DNA from 2 places in the Paenibacillus sp. BR1-192 genome. Region 2 is predicted to be linked to the other one. Evidence: a T-box and tRNA genes for the amino acid it is inferred to sense, from the RefSeq annotation. Region 2 holds a T-box; the other holds one or more tRNA genes.
What was found. A T-box is a leader RNA that pairs with one kind of tRNA and senses whether it is charged. The one in region 2 lies ahead of tyrS (tyrosine--tRNA ligase), so its partner is inferred to be a tRNA-Tyr.
Positions count from the first base shown of each region.

Region 1: it has a tRNA-Tyr gene. The T-box ahead of tyrS (tyrosine--tRNA ligase) is inferred to sense a tRNA for this amino acid. The anticodon was not compared.

Region 1 covers NZ_CP120718.1:6,165,249-6,172,325, reverse strand. Annotated here, with positions in the region: rRNA gene P0X86_RS28405 (23S ribosomal RNA) at 1-1,866, shown strand, start outside; tRNA gene P0X86_RS28400 (tRNA-Asn) at 2,025-2,100, shown strand; tRNA gene P0X86_RS28395 (tRNA-Ser) at 2,106-2,197, shown strand; tRNA gene P0X86_RS28390 (tRNA-Glu) at 2,214-2,288, shown strand; tRNA gene P0X86_RS28385 (tRNA-Val) at 2,352-2,427, shown strand; tRNA gene P0X86_RS28380 (tRNA-Met) at 2,462-2,538, shown strand; tRNA gene P0X86_RS28375 (tRNA-Asp) at 2,569-2,645, shown strand; tRNA gene P0X86_RS28370 (tRNA-Phe) at 2,726-2,801, shown strand; tRNA gene P0X86_RS28365 (tRNA-Thr) at 2,824-2,899, shown strand; tRNA gene P0X86_RS28360 (tRNA-Tyr) at 2,904-2,988, shown strand; tRNA gene P0X86_RS28355 (tRNA-Trp) at 2,995-3,068, shown strand; tRNA gene P0X86_RS28350 (tRNA-His) at 3,095-3,170, shown strand; tRNA gene P0X86_RS28345 (tRNA-Gln) at 3,187-3,261, shown strand; tRNA gene P0X86_RS28340 (tRNA-Gly) at 3,276-3,350, shown strand; tRNA gene P0X86_RS28335 (tRNA-Cys) at 3,362-3,435, shown strand; tRNA gene P0X86_RS28330 (tRNA-Arg) at 3,448-3,524, shown strand; tRNA gene P0X86_RS28325 (tRNA-Leu) at 3,533-3,612, shown strand; gene P0X86_RS28320 (hypothetical protein) at 3,967-4,266, shown strand; gene P0X86_RS28315 (PspA/IM30 family protein) at 4,341-5,018, shown strand; gene P0X86_RS28310 (PspC domain-containing protein) at 5,021-5,509, shown strand; gene P0X86_RS28305 (PspA/IM30 family protein) at 5,511-6,197, shown strand; gene liaF (cell wall-active antibiotics response protein LiaF) at 6,367-7,011, shown strand; gene P0X86_RS28295 (sensor histidine kinase) at 7,054-7,077, shown strand, end outside.
Region 2 covers NZ_CP120718.1:5,421,527-5,428,603, forward strand. Annotated here, with positions in the region: gene P0X86_RS24430 (hypothetical protein) at 1-912, shown strand, start outside; gene P0X86_RS24435 (NAD(P)H-dependent flavin oxidoreductase) at 999-2,099, opposite strand; gene tyrS (tyrosine--tRNA ligase) at 2,358-3,617, opposite strand; T-box leader at 3,708-3,940, opposite strand; gene tetB(58) (tetracycline efflux ABC transporter Tet(58) subunit B) at 4,058-4,873, opposite strand; gene tetA(58) (tetracycline efflux ABC transporter Tet(58) subunit A) at 4,870-5,901, opposite strand; gene P0X86_RS24455 (ArsR/SmtB family transcription factor) at 6,131-7,077, opposite strand, start outside.

The DNA of each region.
Region 1 (7,077 bases), 740 kb from region 2:
ACGGGGCTAAACACACCACCGAAGCTATGGCTTGAATCGACTTCACTGCTTCTTTGAGGTAGTGAGACTGAGAGAAACATTTTTGTCAGGCTTGAGATGAAATCAAGAATGACCAAATGTTCTCAGGGGATAAACACACTTCGAAGGCGGAGTGAAGTCGATTCAGGGGTAGGGGAGCGTTGTATGTAGGTTGAAGGTGTACCGTAAGGAGCGCTGGACAGCATACAAGTGAGAATGCCGGTATGAGTAACGAAAAGATCAGTGAGAATCTGATCCGCCGAAAGCCCAAGGTTTCCTGAGGAAGGCTCGTCCGCTCAGGGTAAGTCGGGACCTAAGGTGAGGCCGAAAGGCGTAATCGAAGGACAACAGGTTGAAATTCCTGTACCACCGTAAACCGTTATGAACGATGGGGTGACGCAGGAGGGTAGTGACGCGGACTGATGGATGTCCGTCCAAGCAGTGAGGCTGATGTGTAGGCAAATCCGCACATCGATAAGGCTGGGCTGTGATGGGGAGTGAAAATTACAGTAGCGAAGGTCATGATCTCACACTGCCAAGAAAAGCCTCTAGTCAGGTGAAGGTGCCCGTACCGCAAACCGACACAGGTAGGCGAGAAGAGAATTCTAAGGCGCGCGGAAGAACTCTCGTTAAGGAACTCGGCAAAATGACCCCGTAACTTCGGGAGAAGGGGTGCCTCGGTAGGGTGAATAGCCCGAGGGGGCCGCAGTGAAAAGGCCCAAGCGACTGTTTAGCAAAAACACAGGTCTGTGCGAAGCCGTAAGGCGAAGTATACGGGCTGACGCCTGCCCGGTGCTGGAAGGTTAAGGGGAGCGGTTAGGGGTTAAACCCGAAGCTGTGAACCGAAGCCCCAGTAAACGGCGGCCGTAACTATAACGGTCCTAAGGTAGCGAAATTCCTTGTCAGGTAAATTCTGACCCGCACGAATGGCGTAACGACTTGGGCGCTGTCTCAACGAGAGATCCGGTGAAATTTTAATACCTGTGAAGATGCAGGTTACCCGCGACAAGACGGAAAGACCCCATGGAGCTTTACTGCAGCTTGATATTGGATTTGGGTACGATCTGTACAGGATAGGTGGGAGCCTTAGAAGCATGAGCGCCAGCTTGTGTGGAGGCGACGTTGGGATACCACCCTGATCGTATCTAGGTTCTAACCTGGTACCGTGATCCGGTACGGGGACAGTGTCAGGCGGGCAGTTTGACTGGGGCGGTCGCCTCCTAAAGAGTAACGGAGGCGCCCCAAGGTTCCCTCAGAATGGTTGGAAATCATTCGAAGAGTGCAAAGGCATAAGGGAGCTTGACTGCGAGACCTACAAGTCGAGCAGGGACGAAAGTCGGGCTTAGTGATCCGGTGGTACCGCATGGAAGGGCCATCGCTCAACGGATAAAAGCTACCCTGGGGATAACAGGCTTATCTCCCCCAAGAGTCCACATCGACGGGGAGGTTTGGCACCTCGATGTCGGCTCATCGCATCCTGGGGCTGAAGTAGGTCCCAAGGGTTGGGCTGTTCGCCCATTAAAGCGGTACGCGAGCTGGGTTCAGAACGTCGTGAGACAGTTCGGTCCCTATCTGTCGTGGGCGTAGGAAATTTGAGAGGAGCTGTCCTTAGTACGAGAGGACCGGGATGGACGTACCGCTGGTGCACCAGTTGTTCCGCCAGGAGCATGGCTGGGTAGCTACGTACGGACGGGATAAGCGCTGAAAGCATCTAAGCGTGAAGCCCCCCTCAAGATGAGATTTCCCAGTATGTAAGACCCCTTGAAGACGACGAGGTAGATAGGTTGGAGGTGGAAGTGCAGCAATGCATGGAGCTGACCAATACTAATCGGTCGAGGGCTTATCCAAAAAACACCCCAAAAAGTGAAGCAAAGCTTTGAAGCAGATGCCGAATACTTTTCGGGGACCCCGATACCACATCGGGTGAATGCTACGGATTCTAATGTGCTGCAAATATCGTTTCGTATCTAGTTTTCAGGTGATCAATCACTTGAATTGAATATTGTTCCCTGATAGCTCAGTTGGTAGAGCACTCGACTGTTAATCGAGTTGTCACAGGTTCGAGTCCTGTTCGGGGAGCCATTTATGGAGAGGTGTCCGAGTTGGCCGAAGGAGCACGATTGGAAATCGTGTAGGCGCCAAAAGCGTCTCGAGGGTTCGAATCCCTCTCTCTCCGCCACTATTATTTTAAGCAAGGCCCGTTGGTCAAGGGGTTAAGACACCTCCCTTTCACGGAGGTAACAGGGGTTCGAATCCCCTACGGGTCACCACTTTATTAAAAAAACACTTGCTTCTTATATCAGATTTTGTTATGATAAAAGTCGCTTTGTTACGGAGGCTTAGCTCAGCTGGGAGAGCATCTGCCTTACAAGCAGAGGGTCGGGGGTTCGATCCCCTCAGCCTCCACCATGATTTTTCACCATTGCAGCAACCCTTTTAATGACGCGGGGTGGAGCAGTTCGGTAGCTCGTCGGGCTCATAACCCGAAGGTCGTAGGTTCAAATCCTGCCCCCGCAACCAATTTATATCGCAATAGCGATAGTGCCTCGTGGAACTGTGGTGTAGAGGCCTAACATGCCTGCCTGTCACGCAGGAGATCGCGGGTTCGAATCCCGTCAGTTCCGCCATTTTTACAAGTTTCATAGATGACTTTGGGATGAGATGCGTATCCGATATGGGATTCGTCAAAGTCCGAAATGAGCTCTATGGCTCGGTAGCTCAGTCGGTAGAGCAGAGGACTGAAAATCCTCGTGTCGGCGGTTCGATTCCGTCCCGAGCCACCATGTACCTTTTATAATTTTATACGCCGGTGTAGCTCAATTGGTAGAGCAACTGACTTGTAATCAGTAGGTTGGGGGTTCAAGTCCTCTCGCCGGCACCATTCTGGAGGATTAGTGAAGTGGCTAAACACGGCAGACTGTAAATCTGCTCTCTTCGAGTTCGGTGGTTCGAATCCATCATCCTCCACCAGTTTTTAGGGGCATAGTTTAAAGGTAGAACAGCGGTCTCCAAAACCGTTAGTGTGGGTTCAATTCCTGCTGCCCCTGCCAATCGAATCAATTTATAGTACAATATGGCGGTCGTGGCGAAGTGGTTAACGCACCGGATTGTGGCTCCGGCACTCGGGGGTTCAATTCCCCTCGATCGCCCCATATTACAAAATCATATTGGGGATTAGCCAAGCGGTAAGGCAACGGACTTTGACTCCGTCATGCATAGGTTCGAATCCTATATCCCCAGCCATTGATTTTATGTTTGCGGACGTGGCTCAGCGGTAGAGCATCGCCTTGCCAAGGCGAGGGTCGCGGGTTCGATTCCCGTCGTCCGCTCCATTTTTATTTCTGGCGCCATAGCCAAGTGGTAAGGCACAGCTCTGCAAAAGCTTTATCCCCAGTTCGAATCTGGGTGGCGCCTCCATAACAACCATATGTGCCCTTAGCTCAGCTGGATAGAGCGTTTGACTACGAATCAAAAGGTCAGGAGTTCGAATCTCTTAGGGCACGCCATTGTGTAAGCCGGTGTGGCGGAATTGGCAGACGCGCGCGACTCAAAATCGTGAGGGAAACCGTGGGGGTTCGAGTCCCTTCACCGGCATCAATCAAAAGGAATGTAGACGATCAACGTCTGCATTCCTTTTTTTGTTGTCTCTCCATCGAAGCATCCACACGATAAGTCCACTCCCAATCGCAGCTGCTGAGAATCGTTCTCCTGTAGATCGACGTTCCTTCAATAAGTGAAACGGTAACAGGAGGGTGTTCGTTCTCGGATATAACGCAAAACCTGCAGACCAGTCCAGAGGTTGGACGTAGGTCTATAGGAAGCCCCGCCTTAGGTCTAGGTCCAAAAACCGTCCACAGGCCGTTTTAGTCAAACTCGAAATTACCTAGAATAGAGTCATAAGGTTGAACAAATGAAACAACGATCAAACAACAGAAAGGCGGTGTATAAATGAGGAATTCAAAAGGCAATGGAATGAGTATCCTGTTGATTGGTTTAGGGATCTTGGTTCTTCTGGGAGTATTCGGTCCTCTGCTTGGATGGTTGTTCAGTCTTCTAATTCCGATACTGATGGTTGCTTTGGGATATTACGGAATTCGAAGAGGCAATACCTTGATGGGATGGATCATTCTCGGTATCGGGATCATCTGGTTGATGGGTAAACTGTCTTGGCTGATCGGTCCGATCCTTGGTGTCATCTTAATCATCTACGGAGTGTCCCGATTGAAGAATGGAAGACCCCGTTATTGATAAGGAACCACTACATTATATAACCTGCATAAACAACAGATCAGATCATGATAGATGAGGAGGGCTAAGCCGATATGAGTGTTTTCCGGCGGATAAGAGACATAACCGTAGCAACATTGAATGAAAAGCTCGAGCAGAGCCAGGATCCGGTTCGATTGATCGACCAGTTCCTACATTCAACCAGACAGGATATTGCTGAGGCCGAGAAGCTGCAGCAGCAATGCCAAGTACATTCCAGACAGCTGAAACAGCAGGTGGATCAAGCGGAAACCATGCGATTTAAACGCGAAGAGCAGGCACTGCTTGCCTTGAAGGCCGGCGAAGAGCATCTTGCCAAGCTGGCATTGCAGGAGAAGTTGATTTATGAGGAAAAGATTGAACAGTATCAAGGCCTGTTATCCTCAAGCCTGGAGTCGTTGAAAGAAATCGAGGAGCAGCTCGGTGAGCTGCGGATGGAATATCAGACGGTCTACAGCAAACGCCAGTATTATGTTGCCCGAGTGGAAACCCTTCGTCTTCAGCAAAAAATGAATGAACGTACGGGGTCCTATGGCGGGGGGCATGATGTACCGAAGATGTTCAATCGCCTCGAGGACCGTATCAGCGACTGGGAACTGGAAGCCAGAAGCCTTCGCGATTTACGCCGCATGGGGCAGGAATACATGGATCAGGCTGGAGAATCCGTCTCCACGGTATTGGAAAAGGAACTTGCCCGCTTGAAGCAAAAGCTGAATAACAGCGGAAAGGAGTAACCATGACAAGATTGTACCGTTCCACCCGAGACAAGATGTTCACAGGGTTGATCGGCGGTATATCCGATCATTTCGGAGTCGAATCTACCCTACTTAGAATCATATTTGTAGTCAGTATCTTTTTCACAGGCGGTACAACGCTGTTGATCTATCTGATTGCAACCCTCGTCGTTCCTAAAGAGCCGTATTATCACGATCCGTACGGACCTCAAGGAAGACATGGCGGCGGATACCGTTACAACGACCATCCGGGCCCGGGGCCAGGCTACAACAGCTACAATGATGCTTATGGACGTCATCAAGGCTATCCTAACCCTAATGAGCATGGAAGCTTTGGTCCCAAATATGACCGTCCCAACGGCACAAGAACGAACGCGTCCACCGATTCCGATCTGGATGCGATGATGAAGGATATTGAAAGAAAAGCCATGCAAAAAGAAATCGAAGAATTGAAGAAAAAACTTTCGAACTATGAGAAGGGAGATAAATAACATGGGAGTATTTAAAAGAATTAAGGATATGACGAAAGCATCGGTGAACGAGCTGCTGGATAAAGTGGAGGATCCGATCGTAATGCTGAACCAGTACCTGCGCGACATGGAGGCAGAAATTCATGAAGCAGAGGTAACGGTTGCGAAGCAAATGGCAAATGAGCGTCGCATGAAGCAACGCGTCGATGAGGCTGTGAAGATGGCGGCACAACGTGAAGCTCAAGCGGAATTGGCTCTGAAAAACGGTCAAGAAGAAGTGGCTCGCAAGCTGCTTGAAGAAAAAATCTATTTCGATCAAAAAGAAACCGAGTACGTGGAACTGCACCTGCAATCCGAGGCTCAAGCGAAAGAGCTTGTTGCTCAGCTGCATGAAATGAAAGACGAGTTCTACAAAATGCGCAACAAGCGCAATGAGCTTGTAGCTCGCGCTCAAATGGCGAAAGCGAAGAAGCAAATGTCTCAAGTGAGCAGCCTGCATACCATTGAAAGCGGCAGTGCTTCGATGGGCTTCCACCGCATGGAAGAAAAAATCATGCAAATGGAAGCAGAAGCTGATGTGCTTCGCGCACCATACCGCCCTAACAACGCAGCATACACAAGCCCAGTGGATGCTGAGAAGCAACTGAAGGTGGATGAGCAGCTGCAAGCGTTGAAAAACAAAATGGGGAAATCCTCGAAATCCGAGTAATTCCTTAGCAAGTCAGCAAAATAAGAACAAAGCGTATTCGAATACCGTGTTCATATGATATGCTATACGAATGAGATTGTCGTATAGTACAGGCAAAGCCATACAGTGGGGAGCATCTCACTGATATGGCTTTTCCGAGCTTATATCTTGGTCATCAAGGAGGTGCGACATGGACAGAAACCGCTGGATAGCAGTAGGTTTAATCAGCTTGGGTTTTATTATGCTTTTCGGCCGATGGTTTGGTTTCTTCACCATTGTCGCCCTGTTGCTCATCTTCGCGGGCGTCCTTCAGATCAGGCAAGGCCATGTGAAGAAGGGGTACATTCTGCTCGGCGTCGGAGCCGTGCTGCTGCTGCTCGAGCATCTTATGTTGATTATTGGCGTCAGTTTGATATCGCTGGGGATTTTCTACGGCAAGTCCAAACGGGCCCATACCACGACCAGATATATTCAGAAGCAGAATTTTATGTCCAACTTTGACTGGGACCGTGCACCCTGGGTGATGCGCAGCTTGAGCGTGTGGCATGTGCTCGGGGAAGCGGATGTGGATCTGTCCCTGGCGCTTCCCGAAGAACGCCAAACGGTGCTCATGTTCCACGGAATGCTCGGTGATATCGATCTGATGATCCCGGACTATTACGGGGTGGAGATCGAAGCATTCATCTTGTTTGGATCGATTCATATGGACGACCGGAAGGAAACCGGCATATTGAACCGAGTGAAATATCAATCGCCCAATTATGACACCAGCGAATATAAAGTGAAATTTATCGTTTCTTATTTAGGCGGAGATTTGAATATAAGAATGACATAATAAACGTATTGTTTTGTGTAAACCATTCAGGAGGGTTGCCCCGTGGAAACGGAAAAGAAAGCAAAT
Region 2 (7,077 bases):
GGCGACATTATCGAAGTATCCGGGACCTACTCGGTGTCGGACGGAACCATAGCGACCTCCAGGAATGGATCGTCAGGCAATTACATCACGATTCGCGGCACGGGCGGCGGAGCTACGTTTCAATTCACGGCCTCGGCGGGAAATGCCGCCGTCCATATCAAGAACAGCTATTACAAGCTGGAGAACGTGACGATTAACTCCAATGCCAAATCGAACAAAGGCCTTCTCATTGAAGCCTCGCATGGCTACGTTACGAATGTGACGGTCAAAAACACGACGGCTGAAGCGTTCAAGATTCGAAAAAACAGCCAGTACTGGCTCATCTCGAACAGCTCCGCCCAAAGCGCGGGGCAAGGCGGGAAATTCGGCGAGGGCTTCTATGTGGGGGATGCCGATCAGAACTGGACCACGCTGCCGAATCCGGATCGAAGCGGTTATATCACGTTCCTGAACTGCAGTGCGATCCAGACCAAAAACGACGGCTTTGATTTTAAGGAAGGAACCCACCATATCAAAGTGATCGGCAGCACGATTGACTTTCAGAATACGGTGCCGGAATCGACCGTGGGCAACAACGGAATATTCATGCGGGCCAATAACGTGCAGATCATCAATACCACGGTCAAAAACAATGCAGCCACGGGCCAGGCGTTCCGAACAAGCAAGACCACGGCCTCGGACGGAGTGCCCTATGGCAGCAATCTGGAGCTTAAGAACGTAACCGTTTCGAATATCGCCGGAGCGATGATCTATACGAACTATGCATCGAACAAATTATATACCGACTATACGATGACCGGCGTTGCTGGAGGACTTTACGCTTCCGGCTCCCAAACGGCGACATCAACCAATCCGTCCTCCTTTGTGGAGATGACGTGGAGCGGCGAAGGCGGAGATACTTACGATTTCTGATAAAAGGCTGGCTGGCCACCCAAAGGTTCTTCCTTAGGCGGCCTGCTGCATAAATGAATTTCCTAAGTTTAGACGCATAACCTCTCTCAGCTCTCATCGTCGGAGTTGCAATATGGACAAATCAACAGCGCTTCTTGGATCGTCTCGGCTACGATATCTGCTGCGGATTGGCCCGAAGTGAGCCCTCTTGTGCCTTGCCCTGCCCATAAGGACATATATTCCGGATTGCTTTGGCGATTGGCGGCATTTCGTATGTCGCGGGTTACCGTATTCTGCGTAGGAAAAGGCAGCGGCTCTACGCCGCTTGCATCCCATTGCTTAATGAAGGCATTGCGGATGCCTCTCGCCGGCCGCCCCGAGAACGCTTTGGTAATGACCGTGCTCTCTTCCGTGCTGCGAAGCAGCGCTTGCTGGTAAACCTCATGCGCACCCGATTCGGCCGCCGTCAGAAAGCGCGTCCCCATCTGAACGGCTTGGGCGCCAAGAACAAGCGAGGCCACCAGTCCGCGTCCATCCATGACGCCCCCGGCGGCAATGACGGGAATCTTGACCCGGTCCACGATCTGCGGCACCAAAGCAAACGTTCCGATTTGGGCCCCCATCGGGTGCTCCGAAATATCAAACGTGCCCCGATGCCCCCCTGCTTCGCTGCCTTGGGCAACGACGGCGTCGCAGCCTGCTTGCTCGGCCAGGATAGCTTCGCGCACCGTGGTTGCCATCGCAACCACAAGCAGTTTAGCTTCTTTCGCTTGCCGCATAAAGGGCTCATCCGGAATACCGAATGCCGTGCTGATAACGGGCACCTTCTCTTCGAGCAAAACCGCGAATTGCTGCTCAAACCAATCGGGCGTTGTTACGTGTTCCGACCCCGCATGGGAAATGCCAAGGTCGCCGCGCATCCGGTTTAACTCCTGTTGAACATCTTCGATTCGCTCCTGGCGATCCGAGGCCCGGGACGCAAAAAGGTTGACGGCAAAAGGTTGATCCGTCCGCTTGCGGATTTCCTGGATGCTATGGCGAATGGCGGCCGGCTCCATGTAAGCCGCACCCAGCGTACCGAGCCCGCCTGCGTTGGATACGGCGGCGACCAGCTCAACGGTTGTCGGCCCCCCGGCCATTCCAGCCAATATAAGCGGATAGCGGATGCCAAACCGTTCGCACAGCTCGGTCTGCAGTTGAATGTTCATGATATCATCTACCTCCTTTAACGCTACAGATATTATCCTATTAAAGGAGAGAAACTTTCAAATAAAAGAAAAACGACGATCGACGTACCCTCTCGAAGACAGACCGGACCGCATATAGTAAATGTTTTTTTATAAAGGCCAACCAGAAGATTCTGGCTAACCTGAATCATAAGAAAGCCGCTAAGCACATGAAAAGTGTTTAGCGGCTTTTGCGGGTGCGTTCGTCCGGGGAGACCTATTTCCCTGATGGTTACCCTTCTAGGAAATTTTCACCAAACTGTAGTTTTTCTTGCCCTTGCGAATGATGATAAACCGGCCGCCAATCGCCTGGTCGGCTGTCACCTCGTGGCCCAAATCGCTGACGCGTTCGCCGTTCATCGAGATCGCGCCTTTGGTGATATCCTCGCGCGCTTGCCGCTTGGAAGGCTCGATGCCCAGATCCACGAGCCAGTCCACGATATTCTTCGTTTCCGGCGTTGCTTCGAACGTCGGCATCTCCTTGAAGCCCTGCTCGATCTCATCGGCCGTGAGCGATTTAATATCGCCGCTGAACAGAGCCGCCGTGATGCGCTTGGCCTGCTCCAGCATCTCCTCGCCGTGCACGAATCTCGTCATTTCCTCGGCCAGCGTTTTTTGCGCTTCGCGTTTATGCGGCTCGCTCTGCACCTTTTCGGCCAGCTCGTCAATTTGCTCCTTGGTCAGGAAGGTGAAGTATTTCAAGTATTTGACGACGTCGCGGTCGTCGGTGTTCGCCCAGAACTGGTAGAACTCGAACGGCGTCGTTTTGTTCGGGTCAAGCCAGATCGCGCCGCCGGCCGTTTTGCCGAACTTCGTGCCGTCGGCCTTCAGCATGAGCGGTATGGTCAGGCCGAAGGCTTTGGCTTCGGGTCCTTCCTTCTTCCGGATCAAATCCAGTCCGCTTGTAATGTTGCCCCATTGGTCCGATCCGCCGATTTGCAGCTGCACGTCCTCATGCTGGTACAGATGCAGGTAATCGACCGACTGTAGGATTTGGTATGAGAATTCCGTAAACGAAATCCCGCTGTCAAGCCGGCTCGCAACCACGTCCTTCGCCAGCATCGAGTTAATGCTGAAGTTCTTCCCGTAATCGCGCAGGAATTCGATAATGTTGATCTTATGCGTCCAGTCGTAGTTGTTGACCATGCGGATTTGATTGTCGCCCTCCGTCACGAAGAGCTTTTTCATTTGTCCGGTGAGCGCGTCCACGTTAGCTTGAACCTGCTCCAGCGTCTGGAGGGAGCGCTCGGTTTGACGTCCGCTTGGATCCCCGATGGTGCCGGTCGCGCCCCCGATCAGAATGACCGGACGATGGCCGGCAAGCTGGAAGCGTTTGAGCATGATGAAGGGAATCAGGTGACCGATATGCATGCTGTCGCCCGTAGGATCCACGCCGCAGTACAGCGAAATCGACTTTTCATTCGTAAGCTCCCGGAGGCCTTCGGCATCCGTCTGTTGGTTGATCGCATCGCGCCATTCCAGTTCGTCGATAATATTCACAGCGTTAACACTCCTTCAATACATGATTTTTCCTTATAACGAAGCGCCCATCCGTTGAAAAACAAAAAATCGCCCCTTGTCTGTTACAGACATAGGGACGATTATTAACCGTGTTACCACCCAGATTGCACGAATGGTCTGCAGCGCTTGCCGCGCGCCATTCATGCCGCTCATTAGACGAGGTATCGTTCGCCGTTTCCGCTCGGCATTACCCGAGATACTCCAGAGTGTAATTCGCTGCGTTGGTATGTACCGGGTTCCATCGCCCCCCGGCTTTCTAGAACAGGGACCAAGCTGCTACTGGGCTCTTTCAACGTATGTCGCTTATAAGATTACAGACAGTATAGTGAATTAATAAATCGATGTCAACTCCGTTTTGGACGGACGTCCCGCTTACCCCGGCAGCATGGGTGAATACCGCCGGAGGTGTCCCCAGAATATTAGGTGCGGCGCATATATGCACGAACCGTGATCGGAGCAAAGATCGCCACGATGATCGCGGCGCCGACCAAGGATATCGTCAGATCCCAGCCCACGGTTCCGGAGTTCGTCAGATCCCGGACAGCCGTCACCAGATGCGATATCGGGTTGATGTTCACGAACCACTGCAGCCAGCCCGGCATCGTATCTACCGGCACGAAGGCGTTGGAGAGAAACGTGAGCGGAAACAGCACGATCATCGATATCCCCTGCACGCCGGAGGCGGATCTTGCAATCACGCCGAAGAACGCGAATATCCAGCTGATGGCCCATGAGCATACAATGACGATCAGCGCGGCAAGAGCAACGTAACCCAGGCCCCCGCCCGGGCGGTAACCCATGACGTATCCCATCGAAAAGGTAAGCACCGTTGCAATGGTATAACGAACGGTATCTGCCAGCAGGGCGCCTGCAAGCGGAGCAATTCGCGCAATCGGCAGCGACTTGAATCGGTCGAATACGCCTTTATCCATATCCTCGCGCAGCTGAACGCCCGTGACGACGGAGGTCGTAATCACGGTTTGAACGAGGATGTCGGGAATGATGACAGGCAAATAACTGGCCACGTCGCCGGAGATGGCGCCGCCAAAAATATAGGTGAACATCAGCGTGAAAATAATGGGCTGGAACGTAACGTCAAACAGCTGCTCGGGCGTGCGCCGGAGCTTCAGCAGACCCCGGTAGGCCATCGTGAACGAGTTGCGTACCGTCTGACCGAAACTCGTGCGGTTTTTAAGCCGGCGTTCCGTCCCCGATTTCATGATCGTGCTGCTCATACTCTTGTCACCTCTCTATCGTTGGATTCATTAGACGATGGGGCATCGTCTTCCTTCACGCCGTGGCCGGTGATCGTCAGGAACACCTCATCCAGGGTCGGCTTCTGCACGCTCATCTCGGACAAGCCGATGCCTGCCGTGCGCAGCTCGATCAACAGGTCTGTAACAAGACCCGCATTAGCCATCGGCGCCGTTATCTTTCCGGCTTCCGGCGATATGTTGGCATGAACGCCTAGCACCTGTTCCACGGTGTGGCGGGCGCGGCCCATATCCACTGCATCCTGGACGGTCAAGTGCAGCGAGGAAGTCCCTACCGACATCTTCAGTTCATCCGCCGTCCCCTCGGCCACGACCCGCCCGTAATCAATAACGGCGATCCGGTCTGCCAGTTGGTCCGCCTCCTCCAGATACTGCGTGGTCAGCAGCACCGTTGAGCCGGTCTTTACCAATCGGCGGATCGTATCCCACATCTGGGAACGCGTCCTTGGATCCAGCCCCGTCGTCGGTTCATCCAGGAAGATGAGCGGCGGCTGGGCAATGAGGCTTGCCGCCAGATCCAACCTTCTCCGCATGCCGCCGGAGAAATGTTTGAGCGGCCGTTTGGCGGCTTCCGACAACCCGAATTCCTCAAGCAGCTCACCCGCCTTTTGCCGTGCCTCCGTGCGTCCCAGCCCCAACAAGCGGGAGAAAATGATCAGATTCTCCGTAGCGCTGAGCGATTCATCCACCGAGGCGTACTGGCCGGTGACCCCGATCAACTGACGGACAATCTGCGATTCCGTCAGCACATCGTGCCCGAAGATTCGGGCCGAACCCGCATCCGGCTTTAGCAAGGTGGCCAGCATTCGGATGGTCGTCGTCTTGCCTGCGCCGTTCGGTCCCAACACGCCATAAATCGTACCGGCGCGCACGTTCAAATCCACGCCGTCCACGGCGCGGTTATCGCCAAACGTTTTGACCAGCCCGTAAGCCTCGACAGCCAAGTCGCCAGGGCTGTATTCCATGTTCCTTCTGTTTGCATGCTCCATTATGACTCCTCCTATTCGCTTAACAGATGATGTTTGGATCGTAACACCCCTACTTAAACGGAATGTAAACCGGGAGAAGAATAGGCTCGAAAAATAAACCTCCTACCATCAGAGTCGGGGATCGGCAGTACACAACGCCCCTGCCGTCCCTAAACAAAAAAAGTGACAGCGCAGAAAAAATCACTGCACTGCCACCACGGTATGTCTTATCAGAAAGCGAAAATCCCCGTTAAAGCTCTTCCTCATCCTGATCCATCGTATATTTCACCTGCATGATGATATTCTGTTCGTGATCGCCAAACTGGCGGCCGAACAGATTCAGCCCTCCCTGATTCACGGCATCGGGCTTGATGCCGATGCGCAGCCGCAGTTTGGGGCTTGCAGCAATATTCAGCTGATCCAAAGTAACGCTCGATATCTTCTCCATATCCAGCGTCGTTTTCTCATCATCCACGCGCCATATTTTCAGAAACCCGTATTGCGTTGCCCAATCGTACCACCAGTTCGGGTTCAGCTTGCCGCGGCGATCCCCGAAATCGCCGGGGCTTGTCCACATGCCGATCTCCACGCCATTGACCCACACCGAAATATTCGAAGGCCAGTTATGATCATAATTGGGGGCCTCTGAGCACATCTCCATGGACAGTTCCAGCGATTCGATTCGTGCTCCTGCCGGAATATCCATCGGCATCAAGTATTCCAGGTATCCCTTGCGAAGCCAGATGATCTGGGCATTCACGTGCTTGGGATGGTAAAAGCTCGCCGGCTCGTCTTCCTTGATGATGTACCCGTCCGCATTGGCCATTCCGCAGGTAGGCGCCACTTCGCAATCGCTGTAATGGCCGATCGGCATATCGACTTCATAGACATGCGTGACTCCTTTAGGAACCGAATTCTTCAAATTCAACGCAATATGGATATCATCATAATTCCGGCTGCACACCTTCATGGCCCCGCGCGAAGCCGGAAGCAATTCCGTATTGATTAACTCGGCCGCTTCCAGCACTTTGATGTTGCTCGCCACCGTCGAAACGGGAAGTTTGAGTTTCTCGGCGATTTCGATGATATTCAGGTTCTTGGAATTCAAGAGCCTCAGAATATCCACCCGAGAACGCGTTGACAAGGCATGAGCTACCGTGACCAGTCTTTCCGGGTCGTTAAAACCAAGTTCCAGCA